2 linked regions of the Sinorhizobium meliloti genome follow. Each later gene encodes a partner of the first gene's protein in a complex. Links are inferred from orthologs where the notes say so. Each region holds a gene or a part of one and is shown in the gene's direction. Other genes may lie near its edges. The genes, in order: secA and secY.

Region 1 (9,574 bases):
CTGCATGTCCGTCAGACCTTCGGCGTTCGATAGAGATAGCGGTAGACCTCGGTGAAACCGGCCTTGCGATAAAGCTCGATCGCAGCCCCGTTGTCGGCCTCCACCTGCAACCAGGCCTTCTTTGCGCCCTTGAGACGTGCCCAACGGAGCGAGGCGTCGAGGAGCGCACTGCCGACCCCTCGCCGGCGAACCGCTTCGGCAACCGCGAACTGCATGATGCCGGCAAGATCATTGTCGTGCACGACGAGCGACACCGCCGTCGGCCCGATCTTTCGGTCCTCGAACAGGAACAGGCCGCATTCGGGCTTGATGGCGTTGATGATCCCGGTCAGCGCCTGCTTGGCTTCCGGAGGATCCCTGCCGATCAGGATGCGGGCATCCACGAAACGGCCGACATCCTTGATCGGCAGATGGTCGATGCCTTCGCTGAAATCGCGCTCCGCCAGGTCGAGCGCCAGAACCAGACTGTGCGCGAACGACGTCCAGCCCTCGCCATCCATATGGTCGATCATCTTCGGCGGCGTCAGCGGCGTCTGGCGAACCGTGAGCGAGCGGCCCGATTCGGCAAAAAGCCTGCGCGCCTTCTCCAACCGGATGGCTATGTCGCGATAGTCGGACGGATCGAGCGGGTTGACGGAATTCAGGCGCTTGGAAGGGTGCCCCGCCGTCAGACGGATAAGCCAGCTGCCGTCATATTGCACCGACGAGGCCGGCCAGGCGCGAAAACCCACTGCTTCCAGCCGCCGCACGCTCGGTAGGTCGACCGCGACCGTTTCCCCGTTCCCCGCCCCGTCGCCGGGCGGCTCTCTGCCGTTCGATGTCATGTCCATAGCCTTGAATGCTGCGGGGCCGGAAAGAGCGCGCGGCTTTCCGGCCGCAACCCGCTCTCTCAACTCCTCGACCGTATCAGCTTCTGTAGTCGCCGTTGATTTCGACATATTCCTTGGTCAGGTCGCAGGTATAGACCGTGGCGCGGCCCGAACCCAGACCGATATCGACGCGGATCGGAATGGTCTCGCCCTGCATGACCGCAGTCGCGGCCGCTTCCGAATAGGCCGGATCGCGCTCGCCCTCGACTGCGACGCGGATATCGCCGAACCAGATCGCCAGCCGGTCGCGCTCGGCCATCTCTCCCGACTTGCCGACGGCCATGACGACGCGCCCCCAATTGGCGTCCTCGCCCGCAACCGCCGTTTTGACGAGCGGCGAATTGGCTATCGAAAGTGCGATACGTTTGGCGGCGGCATCGTTTTCCGCGCCCTCGACCGTCACCTCGACCATCTTGCGCGCGCCCTCGCCGTCGCGCACGACCTGCAACGCCAGATCACGCAGCAGATCGTCGAGCGCGGCGCGGAACCCATCGAGACGCGGGTCGGCCGCGTCCTCGACCTTCGCCTGGCCATCGCCTGCCGCCGCACCGGTCGCAAACAGCATCAGCGTGTCGGAGGTGGACGTGTCGCTGTCGACCGTCACCGAATTGAAGGTGGGTTCGACGCCTGCCTGAAGCAGTGCCTGAAGCGCCGCCGGGGCAATGTCCGCATCGGTGACGACGAAGGAGAGCATGGTCGCCATGTCGGGCGCGATCATCCCGGCGCCCTTGGCGATCCCGTTGATCGCGACCTTGACACCGCCGATCTCGGCGCTGCGGGTGGCAACCTTCGGATAGGTATCGGTCGTCATGATCGCTTTGGCCGCTTCGAACCAGAAGTCCTGGGTGGCGGACGCGGCAAGCTTGTCGAGAACACCGGCGAACTTGGTGGCGTCGAGCGGCTCGCCGATGACGCCCGTCGACGCCAGGAAGACCTCCGCCTCGCTGCAGCCGACGGCCTTTGCCGCGGCCTCGGCCGTGAGCCTGGTCGCCTCCCTGCCCTTCTTGCCGGTGAACGCGTTGGCATTGCCCGAGTTGACGACGACGGCGCGCGCAATGCCGCCCGGCAGGTTCTGCCGGCAATGATCGACCGGAGCGGAGGGGCACTTCGACCGCGTGAACACGCCGGCCACGGATGCCGGCCGGTCGAAGAGCATCATCAGCACGTCGGTCCGGTTCTTATACTTGATCCCTGCGGCAGCGGTCGCCATGCGTACGCCGCGAAGGGCCGGCATTTCGGCAAAGGTTTTCGGAGCAAGCGGAGAGACGGAACCGGACATGGGATTGAACCTGCTTTTCAGAAGCCTCGGATGTTGTGCGAAATGCCCGAACGGCATTCAGCCGTCGGGCATCCGGATCTTTGAAGGCAGAGCGGAGCAAATGCGAGCGACCTCAGCCTCCGCTCGGGGCGCGCCTCCCCAAGGGGCCGCCCGGCCGTAATTACTTGGTTTCCTGCGGCTTGCCGGCCTCGTCATAGGCCTTCTTGAGCGCCGGATCGGAGATTTCGACCGCAGTGCTCTCCTTCGCGGAATTCAGAAGCTCGAGGTACTTGTCACGCATGACGAGCTGGCGAACCTGCGGCTCGACCTGTTCGAGCGTCGGCGGAGCCTGGGGACGCTTGTCCTCGATGAGGATCACATGGAAGCCGAACTGCGTCTTGACCGGCGTCTTCGTATAGGCGCCCTTTTCGAGCGCGAAGGCGGCCGTCTCGAATTCAGGCACCATGCGGCCCTTGGTGAAGTAGCCGAGATCGCCGCCCTCTTCCTTGTTCGGGTCGGTGGACTTGGCCTTCGCAAGATCGGCGAAGTTCTTGCCCGCATCGAGCTCCTTGATGACGTCCTTCGCCTCGTCTTCGGTCTTGACGAGGATATGGCGGGCCTTGACCTCTTCCTGCGGCGGAATCGCTGCGACTTCCTTGTCGTAGCGCGCCTTCACTTCCTCGGAAGTTACGGCATCGACCACGTGCTTCTTGAAGAATGCGTTGTGCAATTCGCGTTCGGTCAGGAAGGCGACGCGCTGCTTGAACGCCTCGTCGTTCTGAAGTCCTTCCTTCTCGGCGTCCTTCAAAAGAAGCTTGACGTCGATGACGGCCGAAAGTGCTGCCGCGCGCTTCTGTTCGTCGGGCATCCGCTGGAGCTGCGGATCGAGGCTCGTGATTGCGAGATCAAGTTCCGACTGGCGGATTTCCTGGTCGCCGACTTTCGCGATGACCGGATCGGTCCCTTCGGCGCGGGCGACACCCGCCGCGATCATCGCGACCAGTGCCGCGGCCGCAAGGGTCTTGTATCTAGACATGTTTCTAACCTTTCACCATTGGCCGCCAGCGCGATTGCCTCCGGCCCCGAGGGGCTGCACAACAACCAGAATGTGGCGGTTCTGTAGCCGTCCGGCCGTGCAAGTGCGTTGACATAATCCGACCCCCCTCTTATCTGTCACGCAACCTCGCGTCCAGAACAGTTTCCGGGCGTTTCGCGGCGTGACGCGGTTTTTCGACCGCGCGCCTGAAACCCCAGGCGACAAATAAGGAAAGGACCATTTGCATGGTCAGTCTCGGCGGCTTTGCCCGCAAGTTGTTTGGTTCCGCCAACGATCGCCGCGTCCGCGGCTACAAGGGACGGGTGGACGCCATCAATGCTCTCGAAGCCGAAATGAAGGCGCTGAGCGACGAGGCCTTGGCGGCGAAGACGGCGGAATTTCGCCGTGAGCTCGCCGATGGCAAGACCCTGGACGATATTCTCGTGCCGGCCTTTGCGGTCGTTCGCGAGGCTGCGCTCCGCGTCCTCGGGCTGCGCCCTTTCGACGTCCAGCTGATCGGCGGCATGATCCTGCACGAGCGCGCCATCGCGGAAATGAAGACCGGTGAAGGCAAGACGCTCGTCGCAACCCTTCCCGTCTATCTCAATGCGCTCGCCGGCAAGGGCGTGCATGTCGTCACCGTCAACGACTATCTCGCCCAGCGCGACGCCGGCATGATGGGCCGCATCTACGGCTTCCTGGGCATGACCACCGGCGTCATCGTCCACGGTCTTTCCGACGAGCAACGCCGCGACGCCTATGCCTGCGACGTTACCTATGCGACGAACAACGAGCTCGGCTTCGACTATCTCCGCGACAACATGAAGTACGAGCGCGGGCAGATGGTCCAGCGCGGCCACTTCTTCGCCATCGTCGACGAAGTCGACTCGATCCTGGTGGACGAGGCGCGCACGCCGCTCATCATCTCCGGCCCGCTCGACGACCGCTCCGATCTCTACAACACCATCAACGAATTCATTCCGCTCCTGTCGCCGGAAGACTATGAAATCGACGAGAAGCAGCGCTCGGCCAACTTCTCGGAAGAAGGCACCGAGAAGCTCGAAAACATGCTGCGCGAGGCCGGCCTGTTGAAGGGCGAATCGCTCTACGACATCGAGAACGTGGCGATCGTTCACCACGTCAACAACGCCTTGAAGGCCCACAAACTCTTCACCCGCGACAAGGACTATATCGTACGCAACGGCGAGATCGTCATCATCGACGAGTTTACCGGACGCATGATGCCCGGCCGCCGCTATTCCGAAGGCCAGCACCAGGCGCTCGAAGCCAAGGAAAAGGTGCAGATCCAGCCCGAGAACCAGACGCTCGCCTCGATCACCTTCCAGAACTATTTCCGCATGTACGACAAACTTGCGGGCATGACCGGTACGGCAGCGACGGAAGCGGAGGAATTCGGCAACATCTACGGCCTCGAAGTTCTCGAGGTGCCGACCAACCTGCCGATCAAGCGCATCGACGAGGACGACGAGGTCTATCGCACCGTCGGCGAAAAATTCAAGGCGATCATCGACGAGATCAAATCCGCCCATGAGCGCGGCCAGCCGATGCTCGTCGGCACCACCTCCATCGAGAAGTCAGAACTTCTCGCCGATATGCTGAAGAAGAGCGGCTTCTCCAAGTTCCAGGTGCTGAACGCCCGCTATCACGAACAGGAAGCCTATATCGTCGCGCAGGCCGGCGTCCCCGGCGCGGTCACGATCGCCACCAACATGGCCGGCCGCGGCACCGACATCCAGCTCGGCGGCAACCCCGACATGCGCATCCAGCAGGAGCTGGCCGATGTCGAGCCCGGGCCGGAGCGCGAGGCGCGCGAAAAGGCGATCCGCGAAGAGGTCCAGAAACTCAAGGAAAAGGCGCTTGCCGCCGGCGGGCTCTACGTCCTGGCCACCGAACGGCACGAAAGCCGCCGCATCGACAACCAGCTGCGTGGCCGCTCGGGCCGCCAGGGCGACCCGGGCCGCTCGAAGTTCTACCTGTCGCTTCAGGACGATCTGATGCGCATCTTCGGCTCCGACCGCATGGACGGAATGCTGCAGAAGCTCGGCCTGAAGGAAGGCGAGGCGATCGTCCATCCCTGGATCAACAAGGCGCTCGAACGCGCCCAGAAGAAGGTGGAGGCGCGCAACTTCGACATCCGCAAGAATCTCCTGAAGTACGACGATGTGCTCAACGACCAGCGCAAGGTCATCTTCGAGCAGCGCATCGAACTGATGGACGCGGAGAGCGTCACCGATACGGTGACCGACATGCGCAACGAAGTGATCGAGGAAATCGTCGCCAAGCGCATCCCGGAGCGGGCCTATGCCGAAAAATGGGATGCCGAGGGGCTGAAGGCCGACGTCCAGCAGTATTTCAATCTCGACCTGCCAATCGCCGAATGGGTCGCCGAAGAAGGCATCGCCGAGGACGATATCCGCGAGCGCATCACTGCCGCGGTGGACAAGGCGGCTGCCGAGCGCGCGGAGCGTTTCGGCCCCGAAATCATGCAATATGTCGAGCGCTCGGTCGTTCTCCAGACGCTCGACCATCTCTGGCGCGAGCATATCGTCAACCTCGACCACCTGCGGTCGGTCATCGGCTTCCGCGGCTACGCCCAGCGCGATCCGCTGCAGGAATACAAGTCCGAGGCTTTCGAGCTCTTCCAGGCCCTCCTCGGCAATCTGCGCCAGGCGGTCACGGCGCAGCTGATGCGGGTCGAACTGGTCCGCGAGGCGCCGGAGGAACCGCAGCCGCTGCCGCCGATGCAGGCGCATCATATCGATCCCCTGACAGGCGAGGACGACTTCGCGCAGGCCGGCGAGACGCTGCTGGCGGTCGCCCCTGCGAACCGCGATCCGGCCGACCCTTCCACCTGGGGTAAGGTCGCACGCAACGAAGCCTGCCCCTGCGGCTCGGGCAAGAAATACAAGCATTGCCACGGCATTTACGAAGCCTGACCGCACGGCGCTGCGCGTCCCGTCGGGCGCGCGGACGATTGTCGGCCTGCCACTGACATGGCAGGCAACTTCGCCTCAAGATGTGCATGGAGCCGTAGCATGGGAGCTCAAAAGTCGTCGGACAAGTAAGCCGCAACAACGCTTTTCCTTGTTGTTGCGGCGTCTGTCGAGCCGACCCCCCGTGCCGCAGGCAGACCGCCGCCGAATGTTCCTCATTTGAGCGGATGTCTTTCCATGCCTACAAAAAACCATGTCTGGCGCTATTCGCTGCCGGCAGCGCTGCTGCTGATGGCGCCCTTCGATATCCTCGCCTCTCTGGCCATGGATATTTATCTCCCGATCGTTCCTGCGATGCCCGGTATTCTCGGCACCAGCCCCGCCGTGGTTCAGCTCACGCTGAGCCTCTATATGGTGATGCTCGGCCTCGGCCAGATCGTCTTCGGGCCCGTCTCCGACCGCATCGGGCGACGGCCAGTCCTGATCGGCGGAGCGATGCTGTTCGCCGCCGCATCGTTCTGCCTCGCGGCTTCCTCCAGCGCCATCCCTTTCGTCGCCTTCCGCTTCCTCCAGGCGGTTGGCGCATCTGCGGCTCTGGTGGCCACCTTTGCAACGATCCGGGATGTATATGCCGACCGCCCGGAAAGCGTGGTCATCTACAGCCTGTTCAGTTCCATTCTGGCATTCGTTCCCGCTCTGGGGCCGATAACCGGTGCCATGCTGGCGGAGAGGTTCGGATGGCGCTCGATCTTCGTTACGCTGGGTGCATTAGCCATAATCGCGCTGCTGCAGGCACTGCCTCGCTGGCATGAATCCCGCCCTTCGGCGGCAGCGCTGTCGCGGCACGCATTCGGCCCCCTTTTCCGCAGCCTCGCCTTCTGGACCTATACCCTCGGCTTCAGCGCCGCCATGGGCACGTTCTTCGTGTTCTTTTCCACCTCGCCGCGCGTGCTGATCGACAAGGCAGGATATTCGGAGCTGCAGTTCAGCCTCGCCTTTGCAACTGTAGCAATCGTGATGATCATCACGGCGCGCTTTGCCGAGCGGTTCGTCTCCCGATGGGGAACTTCGGGCAGCCTCCTGCGGGGCATGTGCATGTTGCTTCTCGGGGCAGCGCTCCTGATTGCCGGGGAAACGTTCGGCGTCCCTTCGTCCTGGACCTTCGTCATGCCGATGTGGGTGATGGCGGTCGGCATCGTCTTCACCGTATCGGTGACCGCAAACGGCGCTCTCGAGGATTTTGGAGACATGGCGGGTTCGGCGGTCGCAGTCTATTTCTGCGTCCAAAGCCTCATCGTCGGGACGGCGGGGACACTGCTCGTGATCGGACTGCCCGGCGACAGCGCGTGGCCGCTTGTCGTCTATGCCTCGATTATGGCCGGCGTTGTGCTGATCGCGCGCCGGCAGTTGCATTCCAGAAGGCATGTGCAGGCATGATTGAAGAGGAAGTCGGGCAAGAGCCCGGCTTCCCCGCTCTCAAGCGAGGGTGCTGAACCCTTTGTTAACGCTGATCTGACAGAAGTGAAGCCCAGTATTGCGTAATGTCAGGGTGTCCTCGTGTTCATGGCGGTATGTCAATCGGCCGGACGAATGCTGCCGTCGGCGCTGAGATATCGCCTGCCTCGTCTCCTGCACGGCCTCGCGCCGCTTCTTGCGGGGGACGATCCCAGGAACCGTGCACAGCGCGTGGCGCTCATCGCCTTTCTGATCCGCATCGTCAGCGCAGCCATCGCCTTCGTCTCGCAAATCGTCCTTGCGCGCCTGGTCGGCGAGTTCGAATACGGCATCTTCATTTTCGTCTGGGTGCTGGTCGTCCTCTTCGGAAACCTGTCCTGCCTCGGCTTCCATGCGACCGTGATCCGCTTTCTGCCGGAATACCATACGACCGCCGCGCTTGCGAATATCCGCGGCCTGACCACGACGGCGCGCGTCTTTGCGATGCTTTCCGCGACCGTGCTCGCCGCCGTCGGCGGAGCCGGCCTCTGGCTCTTCGGCTCCGCCATCGAAAGCTACTATGTGATTCCCCTCTATCTCGGCCTGTTCACCTTGCCGATGATCGCGCTCGGCGATGTACTGGACGGCACCGCGCGGGCGCATAGCTGGCCCATCGTCGCGATGAGCCCGACCTATCTCGTGCGGCCGCTGCTGATCCTCGGTTTCATGGTCATCGCGATCGCCGCCGGGCTTCCGCGCGACGCGACGACAGCCATGGGCGCTGCGCTGGCGGCGGCCTATGTCACCACGCTCGGACAATTCGTGACGATGGCATGGCGGCTCGGCCGCCATTACGTGCGCGGACCGATGAAGATCGAGCTCGGGCGGTGGCTCAGCGTCTCCCTTCCCATTTTTCTGGTCGACGGTTTCGGGTTCCTGCTCACCAATTCCGACGTCGTCATCGTGGGCCTCTATCTGAAACCCGACGATGTGGCGGTTTATTTTGCGGCGGCCAAGACCATGGCACTCGTCCATTTCGTCATGTTCGCCGTCAAGGCAGCGGCAGGTCCGCGCTTCTCCGCGGCAATGGCCGCAGGCGACCGCCGGCAGCTGGCGGAAATCGCTGTCGAAAGCGCGCGCTGGTCCTTCTGGCCGTCCCTGGTGATCGGCGGCTGCGTGCTCGCAGCCGGCAACATGCTGCTTTCGCTGTTTGGCCCGGCCTTCACCACCGGCGCCCCCTTGATGGCGATCCTGCTGACGGGAATTCTCGCCAAGGCATTTGTCGGGCCGGCCGAAACGCTGCTCACGATGGCGGGGCGGCAAAAGCTCTGCGTCCTGCTCTATGCGGCTGCGCTCGGAGCCAACATCGCCTTGAACGTGACACTCATCCCGGTCTTCGGCCTGACGGGCGCAGCTGCCGCCACTGCGGGCGCGATGTTCGTGGAGGCAGCCATCCTGCATTTCGCCGTCAGGCGCACTTTCGGCTTTCCCCTGCGGGCCGTTGCCGGCGCGGGGCGCATGAACAACAAGAACGAGGCGATTTGAGCCATGATCGGCAATGTCCTTCCCGCAGACGTGAACGGCAGCGCCAACCGCCTGCTTGGCGGCCTCGCGCAATCCGGACCCGATACGTTGCAGTCCGAACGGACATTGATGGTCGGAAGGCCCGGACGGCACCTCGCGGTCTATCCGGCGAGAGCCGGATACGACCTGCAGCGGGAGCTCGACTTTCTCTCCAATCGCGCCATCGAGCAGAACGTCTTCTTTACCGGGCGCTTTCTCGCGCCCGCCATGCCGCGCCTCGAGGATCGGGTGATCCGGCTTGCGGTCATCCGCGACCAAAGCGAGCAGAGAAGCCGCCTCCGCTTTCTCATGCCGTTCTCGATAGAAAAGCCGGGTTTTTCGATCGGCGCGACCATTATTCGCGCCTGGTCCAATCCCTTCGGGCCGCTGGGCACGCCTCTCCTCGATGCGGAGGACGCGGCCGAAACGATCAGCAATCTTTATGAAGCGCTGGCCGCAC
Region 2 (9,193 bases), 1.6 Mb from region 1 along the record:
CCGAACTCGAGTTCTCGCGCAAGCGCATCGCAGGCACGGTCAAGAAGACGCTTGAATCTGCGATCGCCAACGCAGAGAACAACCATGATCTCGACGTTGATTCGCTCATCGTCGCAGAAGCTTTTGTTGGCAAGTCGATCGTGATGAAGCGCTTCCACGCCCGTGGTCGCGGCCGTGCATCGCGCGTCGAAAAGCCGTTCGCGCACTTGACGATCGTTGTTCGTGAAGTGGAAGCCAAAGGGGAGGCCGCATAATGGGCCAGAAGATTAATCCGATCGGTTTCCGTCTCGGCATCAACCGGACCTGGGATAGCCGTTGGTTCGCGGATAACGCGGAATACGGCCAGCTTCTTCACGAAGACCTGAAGATCCGCGCCTATCTGATGGAAGAGCTGAAGTCGGCCGGTATCGCCAAGGTCGTGATCGAGCGTCCGCACAAGAAGTGCCGCGTGACGATCCACTCGGCTCGCCCGGGCCTGATCATCGGCAAGAAGGGCGCCGACATCGAAAAGCTTCGCAAGAAGCTTTCCGAGATGACCAATTCGGAAACGCACCTCAACATCGTCGAAGTGCGCAAGCCGGAAGTCGACGCAACGCTCGTTGCGCAGTCGATCGCTCAGCAGCTCGAGCGCCGCGTAGCGTTTCGTCGTGCGATGAAGCGTGCCGTTCAGTCGGCGATGCGCCTCGGCGCCGAAGGCATCAAGATCACTTGCGCCGGCCGTCTCGGCGGTGCGGAAATCGCCCGTACCGAATGGTATCGTGAAGGCCGCGTTCCGCTGCATACGCTGCGCGCCGACATCGACTACGGTACGGCCGAAGCCGAAACCGCTTTCGGAATCTGCGGCGTCAAGGTCTGGATCTTCAAGGGCGAAATCCTTGAGCACGATCCGATGGCTTCCGAGCGTCGCGCGACCGAGAGTGACAACCAGGGCGGTAGCGGCAGAGAGCGTCGCCGCGAGAACGCGTAACATTCGCGCGTGGCAGCCAATATCGGAGAAGTAAAAAAATGTTGCAGCCAAAGCGTACGAAGTATCGCAAGCAGTTCAAGGGGCGCATCAAGGGCGTCGCGAAGGGCGGCTCTGACCTCGCCTTCGGCGAATTCGGCCTGAAGGCCCAGGAGCCCAACCGCGTCAATGCTCGCGAGATCGAAGCGGCCCGCCGTGCGATCACCCGTCATATGAAGCGCGCCGGCCGCGTCTGGATCCGGGTATTCCCCGACGTTCCGGTCACGGCAAAGCCGACCGAAGTCCGCATGGGTAAGGGCAAGGGTTCGGTCGAATACTGGGCATGCAAGGTCAAGCCCGGCCGCATGATGTTCGAGATCGACGGTGTCAACGAGGAGCTCGCCCGCGAGGCACTTCGCCTCGGCGCTGCCAAGCTCTCTGTCAAGACGCGCTTCGTGCAGCGTATCGCAGAGTAAGGAGTGAAGCTCATGAAAGCCGCAGATGTTCGCGCTCTGAGCGCCGACCAACTCAAGGAAGAGCTTGCCAAGCTGAAGAAGGAGCAGTTCAACCTGCGCTTCCAGAAGGCGACTGGCCAGCTCGAGAAGTCTTCGCGTATCAACGAGGTCCGCAAGGACATCGCACGCATCAAAACCATTGCCCGCCAGAAGGCGGCAGAAGCCAAGGCCTAAGGACCAGAACAATATGCCGAAACGCATTCTGCAGGGCACCGTCGTCAGCGACAAGAACGACAAGACCGTCGTCGTCCGGGTCGAGCGCCGCTTTGCGCACCCGATCCTTCAGAAGACCGTTCGTCGTTCCAAGAAGTACAAGGCTCACGACGAGAACAATCAGTTCAAGGTCGGCGACCTCGTTTCCATCGAGGAATGCGCGCCGATTTCCAAGGACAAGCGCTGGACGGTCGTTTCCGCCCAGTCTTGATTTCTGCAGGTTTTGTCCGCCGGACCCTTGCGTCTCGGGCAAATATCTGTATGAAGCACGCAATTAAAGCCGAGGAACGCTCGAGTTCGAGCGTTCTTTTGCTTTGAGATGAGCACAATAAGCCGGGCGAGGGGGTTTCGACCCAACCGGCCTGGTAACAACAAGAAGGCGACCTGACATGATTCAGATGCAAACAAACCTCGACGTGGCGGATAATTCCGGCGCACGTCGTGTCATGTGCATCAAGGTGCTGGGCGGCTCCAAGCGCAAGTACGCGTCGATCGGCGACATCATCGTCGTTTCGATCAAGGAAGCCATTCCGCGCGGCCGCGTGAAGAAGGGTGATGTCATGAAGGCTGTTGTCGTTCGCACCGCGAAAGACATCCGCCGTGCGGATGGCAGCGTCATCCGTTTCGACACCAACGCAGCCGTTCTCATCGACAACAAGAAAGAGCCGATCGGCACCCGTATCTTCGGACCGGTTCCGCGCGAACTCCGCGCCAAGAACCACATGAAGATCATCTCGCTGGCTCCGGAAGTACTCTAAGGGAGCGATCAGAGATGCAAAAGATTCGCAAAGGCGACAAGGTCGTCGTTCTGACCGGTAAGGACAAGGGCCGTACCGGTGAAGTCATTCAGGTCATGCCGAAGGAAGACCGGGCTCTCGTGCGCGGCGTCAACGTGGTGAAGCGTCACCAGCGCCAGACTCAGAACCAGGAAGCCGGCATTATCACAAAGGAAGCCTCGATCCACCTTTCGAACATCGCGATCGCCGATCCGAAGGACGGCAAGCCGACCCGTGTCGGTTTCAAGATCGATGGTGACAAGAAGGTCCGCGTGGCCAAGCGTTCGGGAGATGTGATCGATGGCTAAGTCCGCTTATGAGTCGCGGCTCAAGAAGGAATATGTAGAGCGCATCCGCAAGGCGATGCAGGAGCAGTTCTCCTACGCCAACGAAATGCAGATCCCGCGCCTCGACAAGATCGTCATCAACATGGGTGTTGGCGAAGCAACCGGCGATTCCAAGAAGCCGACGGTTGCTGCTGCCGACCTCGCTGCGATTGCCGGCCAGAAGCCGGTCATCACCCGCGCTCGCAACTCCATCGCGGGCTTCAAGCTTCGCGAAGGCATGCCGATTGGTGCCAAGGTTACCCTGCGCGGCGTTCGGATGTATGAGTTCCTGGATCGTCTCATCAACATCGCTCTTCCGCGTGTTCGAGACTTCCGCGGCCTCAATCCGAAGTCCTTCGATGGTCGTGGCAACTTTGCCATGGGCATCAAGGAGCACATTGTGTTCCCTGAGATCAACTACGACAAGGTTGATCAGATGTGGGGCATGGACATCATCGTTTGCACGACGGCAACTAACGACGACGAAGCACGCGCTCTTCTCAAAGAGTTCAACTTCCCGTTCCGTCAGTAATCCGTAACGGCAAGCGTAAAGAAGGATAACTGTTATGGCGAAAACGAGCGCAGTTGAAAAGAACAAGCGCCGCCGCAAACTGGTTGCCAATCACGCCGCCAAGCGCGCGGTCCTGAAGGCAATCATCATGAACCAGTCTTTGCCGATCGAAGAGCGGTTCAAGGCCACCCTCAAGCTGGCTGAACTGCCCCGCGATGGGTCCAAGACCCGCATCCGCAATCGTTGCGAAGTCACCGGTCGTCCGCGTGCCTATTATCGCAAGCTGCGCATGTCGCGTATTGCACTTCGCGAACTGGGCAATCTCGGCAAGGTGCCGGGCGTGGTCAAGTCGAGCTGGTAAGGAGACGGGTACATGGCAATGACTGATCCTTTGGGCGATATGCTCACCCGTATCCGCAACGGCGCTGCTCGCCGCAAGTCGAGCGTTTCGACGCCGGCTTCCAAGCTTCGCGCACGCGTGCTGGATGTCCTTCAGGCAGAAGGCTACATCCGCGGATACTCAGAAGTCGAATTCGGCAACGGCAAGGCCGAGCTGAACATCGAATTGAAGTACTACGAAGGCGCCTCCGTGATCCGTGAGATCGCGCGCGTCTCCAAGCCGGGCCGCCGGGTCTATGTCTCGGTCAAGTCCATTCCGCAGGTCGCGAACGGCCTCGGCATCACCATCCTTTCGACTCCGAAGGGCGTGATGGCCGATCACCAGGCACGCGAACAGAATGTTGGTGGTGAGGTTCTTTGCTCGATCTTCTAAGATCGAGCAGGATCTCCATAGCGAACAGACAGGTATAAAAATGTCTCGTATCGGTAAGAAGCCCGTTCAAGTTCCGGCAGGCGTCACGGCTAACGTGGATGGCCAGAAGGTAACGGCAAAGGGCCCGAAGGGCGAACTGTTCTTCGTCGCAAATGACGAAGTTTCGGTGAAGCTCGAAAACAACACGGTTGTCGTTCAGCCGCTCAACGAGAGCAAGGATGCTCGCGCAAAGTGGGGCATGTCCCGCACGATGATCGAGAACATCCTCAAGGGCGTGAAGGACGGTTACGAGCGCAAGCTCGAAATCAACGGCGTCGGTTACCGCGCGTCCATGCAGGGCAAGAACCTGCAGCTCGCGCTCGGCTTCAGCCACGACGTCGTCTACCAGACGCCGGAAGGCATCACGATCGCTGTGCCGAAGCCGACGGAAATCGTCGTTTCCGGAATCAACAAGCAGCAGGTCGGCCAGGTTGCCGCGGAAATCCGCGAATACCGCGGCCCCGAGCCCTACAAGGGCAAGGGCGTCAAGTATGCCGAAGAGCGGATCGTCCGCAAAGAAGGCAAGAAGAAGTAAGGATCACGCGAAATGGCTAGCAGGAAAGATACTCTTGTGCGTCGCGCCAGCCGCGTGCGCCGTCAAATCAAGGCGGTTGCCAATGGCCGCCCGCGCCTGTCGGTTCATCGCTCGTCGAAGAACATCTATGCGCAGATCATTGACGATGTTGCCGGCAAGACGATTGCCTCGGCATCGACCCTCGACACGGATCTGCGGTCTTCGCTGAAGACCGGAGCGGATACCGAAGCCGCTACGGCTGTCGGCAAGCTCCTGGCAGAACGTGCTTCCAAGGCGGGCATCAAGGACGTTGTCTTTGACCGTGGCGCCTTCATCTACCACGGCCGCATCAAGGCGCTGGCCGAGGCAGCTCGCGAAGGCGGCCTGAACTTCTAAGGTTCGTCGCCCGGGCAGCAATGCCCGGGCGTAACCCGGCTTCGCAAATCCCCGGCCGCTTCGATTTCCAAGGAAGCGAGGCGGCTTTCGTCAATCTGCCGATTGCACCCGGAAAAGAAAAAGGAAGAGGACAATGGCACAAGAAAGAAGAGGTTCTCGCGAAGATCGCCAGAACCGCGAAGAGCGCGACAGCGAGTTTGTCGATAAGCTCGTCGCTATCAACCGCGTCGCCAAGGTGGTGAAGGGCGGTCGTCGTTTCGGTTTCGCCGCTCTCGTCGTCGTGGGCGACCAGAAGGGCCGCGTCGGCTTCGGCCATGGCAAGGCACGCGAAGTGCCGGAAGCCATCCGCAAGGCAACGGAAGCCGCCAAGCGTGACCTGATCTTCGTACCGCTGCGCGGTGGCCGCACTCTGCACCACGACGTGCACGGCCGTCATGGCGCCGGCAAGGTGCTGCTGCGCTCGGCCAAGCCCGGTACCGGTATCATCGCCGGTGGCCCGATGCGCGCCGTCTTCGAGACGCTCGGCGTTCACGACGTCGTAGCCAAGTCGACCGGTTCGTCGAACCCCTACAACATGGTTCGCGCAACCTTCGACGCGCTCAAGAACCAGATGCACCCGAAGGATATCGCGGCACAGCGCGGCATGAAGTACGCCACGCTCCAGTCCCGTCGCGTTTCCGCCGGCGTTGCTTCCGAAGAATAAGGGAGCTGACAGATGGCTAAGAAGGAAGTTGCCAAGAAGACGGTTACCGTCGAGCAGATCGGTAGCCCCATTCGCCGTCCGGCCGTGCAGCGTCAGACGCTCGTCGGCCTGGGCCTCAACAAGATGCACCGGGTACGCACGCTGGAAGACACTCCGGCCGTTCGCGGCATGATCCGGGCCGTCCAGCACCTCGTTCGCGTCGTCGACGAGAAGTGAGGGGGATCGAGATATGAAACTGAATGAAATCAAGGACAACGAAGGCGCGACCAAGAACCGCAAGCGCCTGGGCCGCGGTATCGGCTCCGGTTCCGGCAAGACGGCCGGTCGCGGTGTAAAGGGTCAGAAGGCGCGTTCGGGCGTCGCGATCAACGGCTTCGAAGGCGGTCAGATGCCCATCTACCGTCGCCTGCCGAAGCGCGGCTTCAACAACATCTTCGCTTCGGAGTTCGTTGTCGTGTCGCTCGGCCGGATTCAGGCCGCAGTCGATGCCAAGAAGCTGGACGCATCCAAGACCGTCGATGCCGCTGCTCTCAAGGCGGCCGGCGTTATCCGCCGCGTCAAGGATGGTGTGCGCGTTCTCGCCGACGGCGAACTGAAGGCGAAGGTTTCGCTCGAAGTTGCCGGCGCCTCCAAGCCCGCGATCGAGAAGATCGAGAAGGCTGGCGGTTCCATCAAGCTGCTCTCCGCAGCCGCTGAATAAATATGACTGATGAACCGCCCGGGGTGCTTCACGCCGGGCGGTTTTGCTCCCATATGTGAGCCTCACGTCCAAGCGCAGCGAATCGCCTGCCGCGACGGGACATAACGGAAACCACGGTGAGGCATCCGATTGCAGCGACAATCGCCTCGTGCCTGGTTTTCAACGACGAAAACTGATTCCATCCGGAACGACCGGGTTTTCCCGTGTTTCCGAGACTTGGTACGCGGAGAATTGCATGGCTTCTGCAGCGGAACAGCTCGCCTCGAACCTGAATTTTTCGACTTTCGCCAAGGCGGAAGATCTGAAGAAACGCCTCTGGTTCACTCTCGGTGCGCTTCTGGTCTATCGACTTGGCACCTACATTCCGTTGCCGGGCCTTAACCCGGACGCATTCGCGCAGGCATTCCAGGGACAGTCGGGGGGCATCCTCGGCCTCTTCAACATGTTCTCGGGCGGCGCGGTCGAGCGCATGGCGATCTTCGCCCTCGGCATCATGCCTTACATTTCCGCATCGATCATCGTGCAGCTCATGACGTCGGTCGTTCCGGCGCTCGAGCAGCTGAAGAAAGAAGGCGAGCAGGGCCGCAAGGTCATCAACCAGTACACCCGCTACGGTACGGTGCTGCTGGGTGCGATGCAGGCCTACGGTATTGCCGTCGGTCTCGAAAGCGGCAGCGGCCTCGTCAACGATCCGGGCTGGTTCTTCCGGATTTCCACCGTTATTTCGCTGCTCGGCGGCACGATGTTCCTGATGTGGCTCGGTGAGCAGATCACGTCCCGCGGCATCGGCAACGGTATTTCGCTGATCATCTTCGCCGGCATCGTCGCCGCTCTGCCCTCGGCGCTTGCCGGGACCCTTGAGCTCGGCCGTACCGGTGCTCTGTCGACGCCTCTCATCCTTGCGATTATCGTCATGGTCGTCGGCGTGATCGCGTTGATCGTCTTCGTCGAGCGCGCGCAGCGCCGCCTGCTGATACAGTATCCGAAGCGCCAGGTCGGCAACCGCATGTTCCAGGGCGACACGTCGCACCTGCCGCTGAAGCTCAACACCTCGGGTGTGATCCCGGCGATCTTCGCGTCGTCGCTTCTCCTGCTGCCCGCCACGCTTGCCGGCTTTGCCAACACCGCGACCATGCCCGGCTGGGCAACCGCGATCGTCGGTGCGCTCGCTCACGGTCAGCCGCTCTATATGATCCTTTACGGTGCGATGATCGCCTTTTTCGCCTTCTTCTATACGGCCATCGTCTTCAACCCGAAGGATACGGCCGACAATCTGAAGAAGCATGGCGGGTTCGTTCCAGGCATCCGCCCCGGTGAACGCACGGCCGAATACATCGATTACGTGTTGACGCGCATCACCGTCATCGGCGCGATCTACCTGGTCTTCGTCTGCATCCTGCCCGAGATACTCATCTCGCAGACAGGCGTGCCGTTCTACCTTGGTGGTACGTCGCTTTTGATTGTTGTCAGCGTGACCCTCGATACGGTAGCACAGATCCAGGGTCACCTCATTGCCCAGCAATATGAGGGACTGATCAAGAAGTCGAAGCTGCGCGGAGGAAAGAGGGGACGATGAGGCTAATTTTTTTGGGACCGCCGGGCGCTGGCAAGGGTACTCAGGCCAAGCTTCTGACGGAGAGATACGGCATTCCGCAGCTTTCCACGGGGGATATGCTTCGGACGGCGGTAGCTCAGGCGACCGAGGTCGGCAAGCGCGCGAAAGCCGTGATGGATGCCGGCCAGCTCGTCTCCGACGAAATCGTCAACGAGATCGTCTCCGACCGCATCGATTCTGCGGATTGCGCAAGGGGCTTCATTCTCGACGGCTATCCGCGCACGGTCCCGCAGGCCGTAGCGCTCGACCGGATGCTTGAGGAAAAAGGCCTGAAACTCGATGCGGTCATCGAGCTGAAGGTCGATGAGGCAGCCCTTGTGCGGCGCATGGAGAATCGCGTAACCGAAACCGTCGCGGCCGGCGGCACCGTACGCTCCGACGACAATCCGGAAGCATTCCGGCGTCGTCTGCAGGAATATCGGGAAAAGACCGCTCCGCTTTCGGAACACTACGCCCGAACCGGTCGGTTGAAGACCGTGGACGGCATGGCGGATGTGCATACGGTTACCGCCGAGATCGAGAAGATTCTGGCATAGGCGCTGCCTTTGCCAAAATGGGAGCGCCGGGGAGTTGACTTTTCCGGCCGATTCCTCCAAAGACTGCGTCAACTCGCGACAAGAGAAGCGATCGGCGCGGTCTTCAACGAAATGAAGTCCGGGTACGGTCGTTTTTGACGTGTCTCGAACCTCAATCAAAGTGCGGCTCTTAAGGTCGCGTAACGAAGCACCTATTGCCTGTAGGCAACTGGAACGCAAGGAGAATAGACGTGGCACGTATCGCTGGCGTCAACATCCCGACCGCAAAGCGCGTCGTCATCGCGCTGACGTATATTCACGGGATCGGCACGAAATTCGCACAGGAAATCATCGAGAAGGTCGGTATTCCGGCCGAGCGTCGCGTTCACCAGTTGACGGACGCTGAGGTCCTTCAGATCCGTGAAACGATCGACCGCGACTATCAGGTCGAAGGTGACCTGCGTCGCGAGACCTCGATGAACATCAAGCGTCTGATGGATCTCGGCTGCTATCGCGGTCTTCGCCATCGTCGCGGCCTGCCGGTGCGCGGTCAGCGCACGCACACCAATGCCCGCACCCGCAAGGGTCCGGCAAAGGCGATCGCCGGCAAGAAGAAGTAATTTCCCGAAAAGGGAAAACGGGAGGCTGGCGCACG

What was found.
Region 2: the proteins of secA (region 1) and secY are in contact, whole or in part, in a crystal structure (PDB 3DIN), measured with the Thermotoga maritima proteins. The link is inferred for Sinorhizobium meliloti from one-to-one orthologs. Residues at the interface, in WP_004082002.1 of Thermotoga maritima: Glu261, Ala262, Arg263, Lys300, Ala301, Arg302, Thr303, Ile304, Ile305, Leu323, Tyr324, Asp325, Pro326, Val329, Ser330, Tyr333, Ile336, Lys340, Phe345, Val349, Glu363, Phe364, Tyr374, Ser375, Gly376, Gly377, Glu393, Ile395, Thr482, Ser483; in WP_004081795.1 of Thermotoga maritima: Glu108, Gly109, Glu110, Glu111, Ala236, Glu237, Arg238, Arg239, Ile240, Thr241, Ile242, Gln243, Tyr244, Ala245, Arg246, Arg247, Val248, Thr249, Gly250, Arg251, Arg252, Val253, Tyr254, Gly256, Ala257, Ser258, Thr259, Tyr260, Leu261, Pro262.

Annotation. Positions count from the first base shown.
Region 1 is NZ_JAGIOS010000001.1:2,137,618-2,147,191, reverse strand. The notes cover bases 3,091-6,320. They hold secA (preprotein translocase subunit SecA), read left to right. Parts: upstream 3,091-3,408; coding sequence 3,409-6,120; downstream 6,121-6,320. Other genes in these bases: JOH52_RS10100 (peptidylprolyl isomerase), read right to left, coding at 3,091-3,163. Also shown: 8-oxo-dGTP diphosphatase MutT, read right to left, coding at 1-6; JOH52_RS10110 (GNAT family N-acetyltransferase), read right to left, coding at 12-830; bifunctional glutamate N-acetyltransferase/amino-acid acetyltransferase ArgJ, read right to left, coding at 907-2,148; more of JOH52_RS10100, read right to left, coding at 2,309-3,090; cml (CmlA/FloR family chloramphenicol efflux MFS transporter), read left to right, coding at 6,355-7,554; JOH52_RS10085 (lipopolysaccharide biosynthesis protein), read left to right, coding at 7,708-9,096; JOH52_RS10080 (GNAT family N-acetyltransferase), read left to right, coding at 9,100-9,574. UniProt on the Escherichia coli protein: Required for protein export, interacts with the SecYEG preprotein conducting channel.
Region 2 is NZ_JAGIOS010000001.1:3,697,199-3,706,391, reverse strand. What follows is about bases 5,965-8,813. They hold secY (preprotein translocase subunit SecY), read left to right. Parts: upstream 5,965-6,643; coding sequence 6,644-7,984; downstream 7,985-8,813. Other genes in these bases: rpsM (30S ribosomal protein S13), read left to right, coding at 8,790-8,813; JOH52_RS17955 (adenylate kinase), read left to right, coding at 7,981-8,559; rplO (50S ribosomal protein L15), read left to right, coding at 5,965-6,408. Outside these bases: rplV (50S ribosomal protein L22), read left to right, coding at 1-254; rpsC (30S ribosomal protein S3), read left to right, coding at 254-967; rplP (50S ribosomal protein L16), read left to right, coding at 1,006-1,419; rpmC (50S ribosomal protein L29), read left to right, coding at 1,432-1,632; rpsQ (30S ribosomal protein S17), read left to right, coding at 1,646-1,882; rplN (50S ribosomal protein L14), read left to right, coding at 2,061-2,429; rplX (50S ribosomal protein L24), read left to right, coding at 2,444-2,755; rplE (50S ribosomal protein L5), read left to right, coding at 2,748-3,305; rpsN (30S ribosomal protein S14), read left to right, coding at 3,340-3,645; rpsH (30S ribosomal protein S8), read left to right, coding at 3,658-4,056; rplF (50S ribosomal protein L6), read left to right, coding at 4,097-4,630; rplR (50S ribosomal protein L18), read left to right, coding at 4,643-5,005; rpsE (30S ribosomal protein S5), read left to right, coding at 5,139-5,708; rpmD (50S ribosomal protein L30), read left to right, coding at 5,721-5,924; more of rplO, read left to right, coding at 5,938-5,964; more of rpsM, read left to right, coding at 8,814-9,158. UniProt on the Escherichia coli protein: The central subunit of the protein translocation channel SecYEG. Consists of two halves formed by TMs 1-5 and 6-10.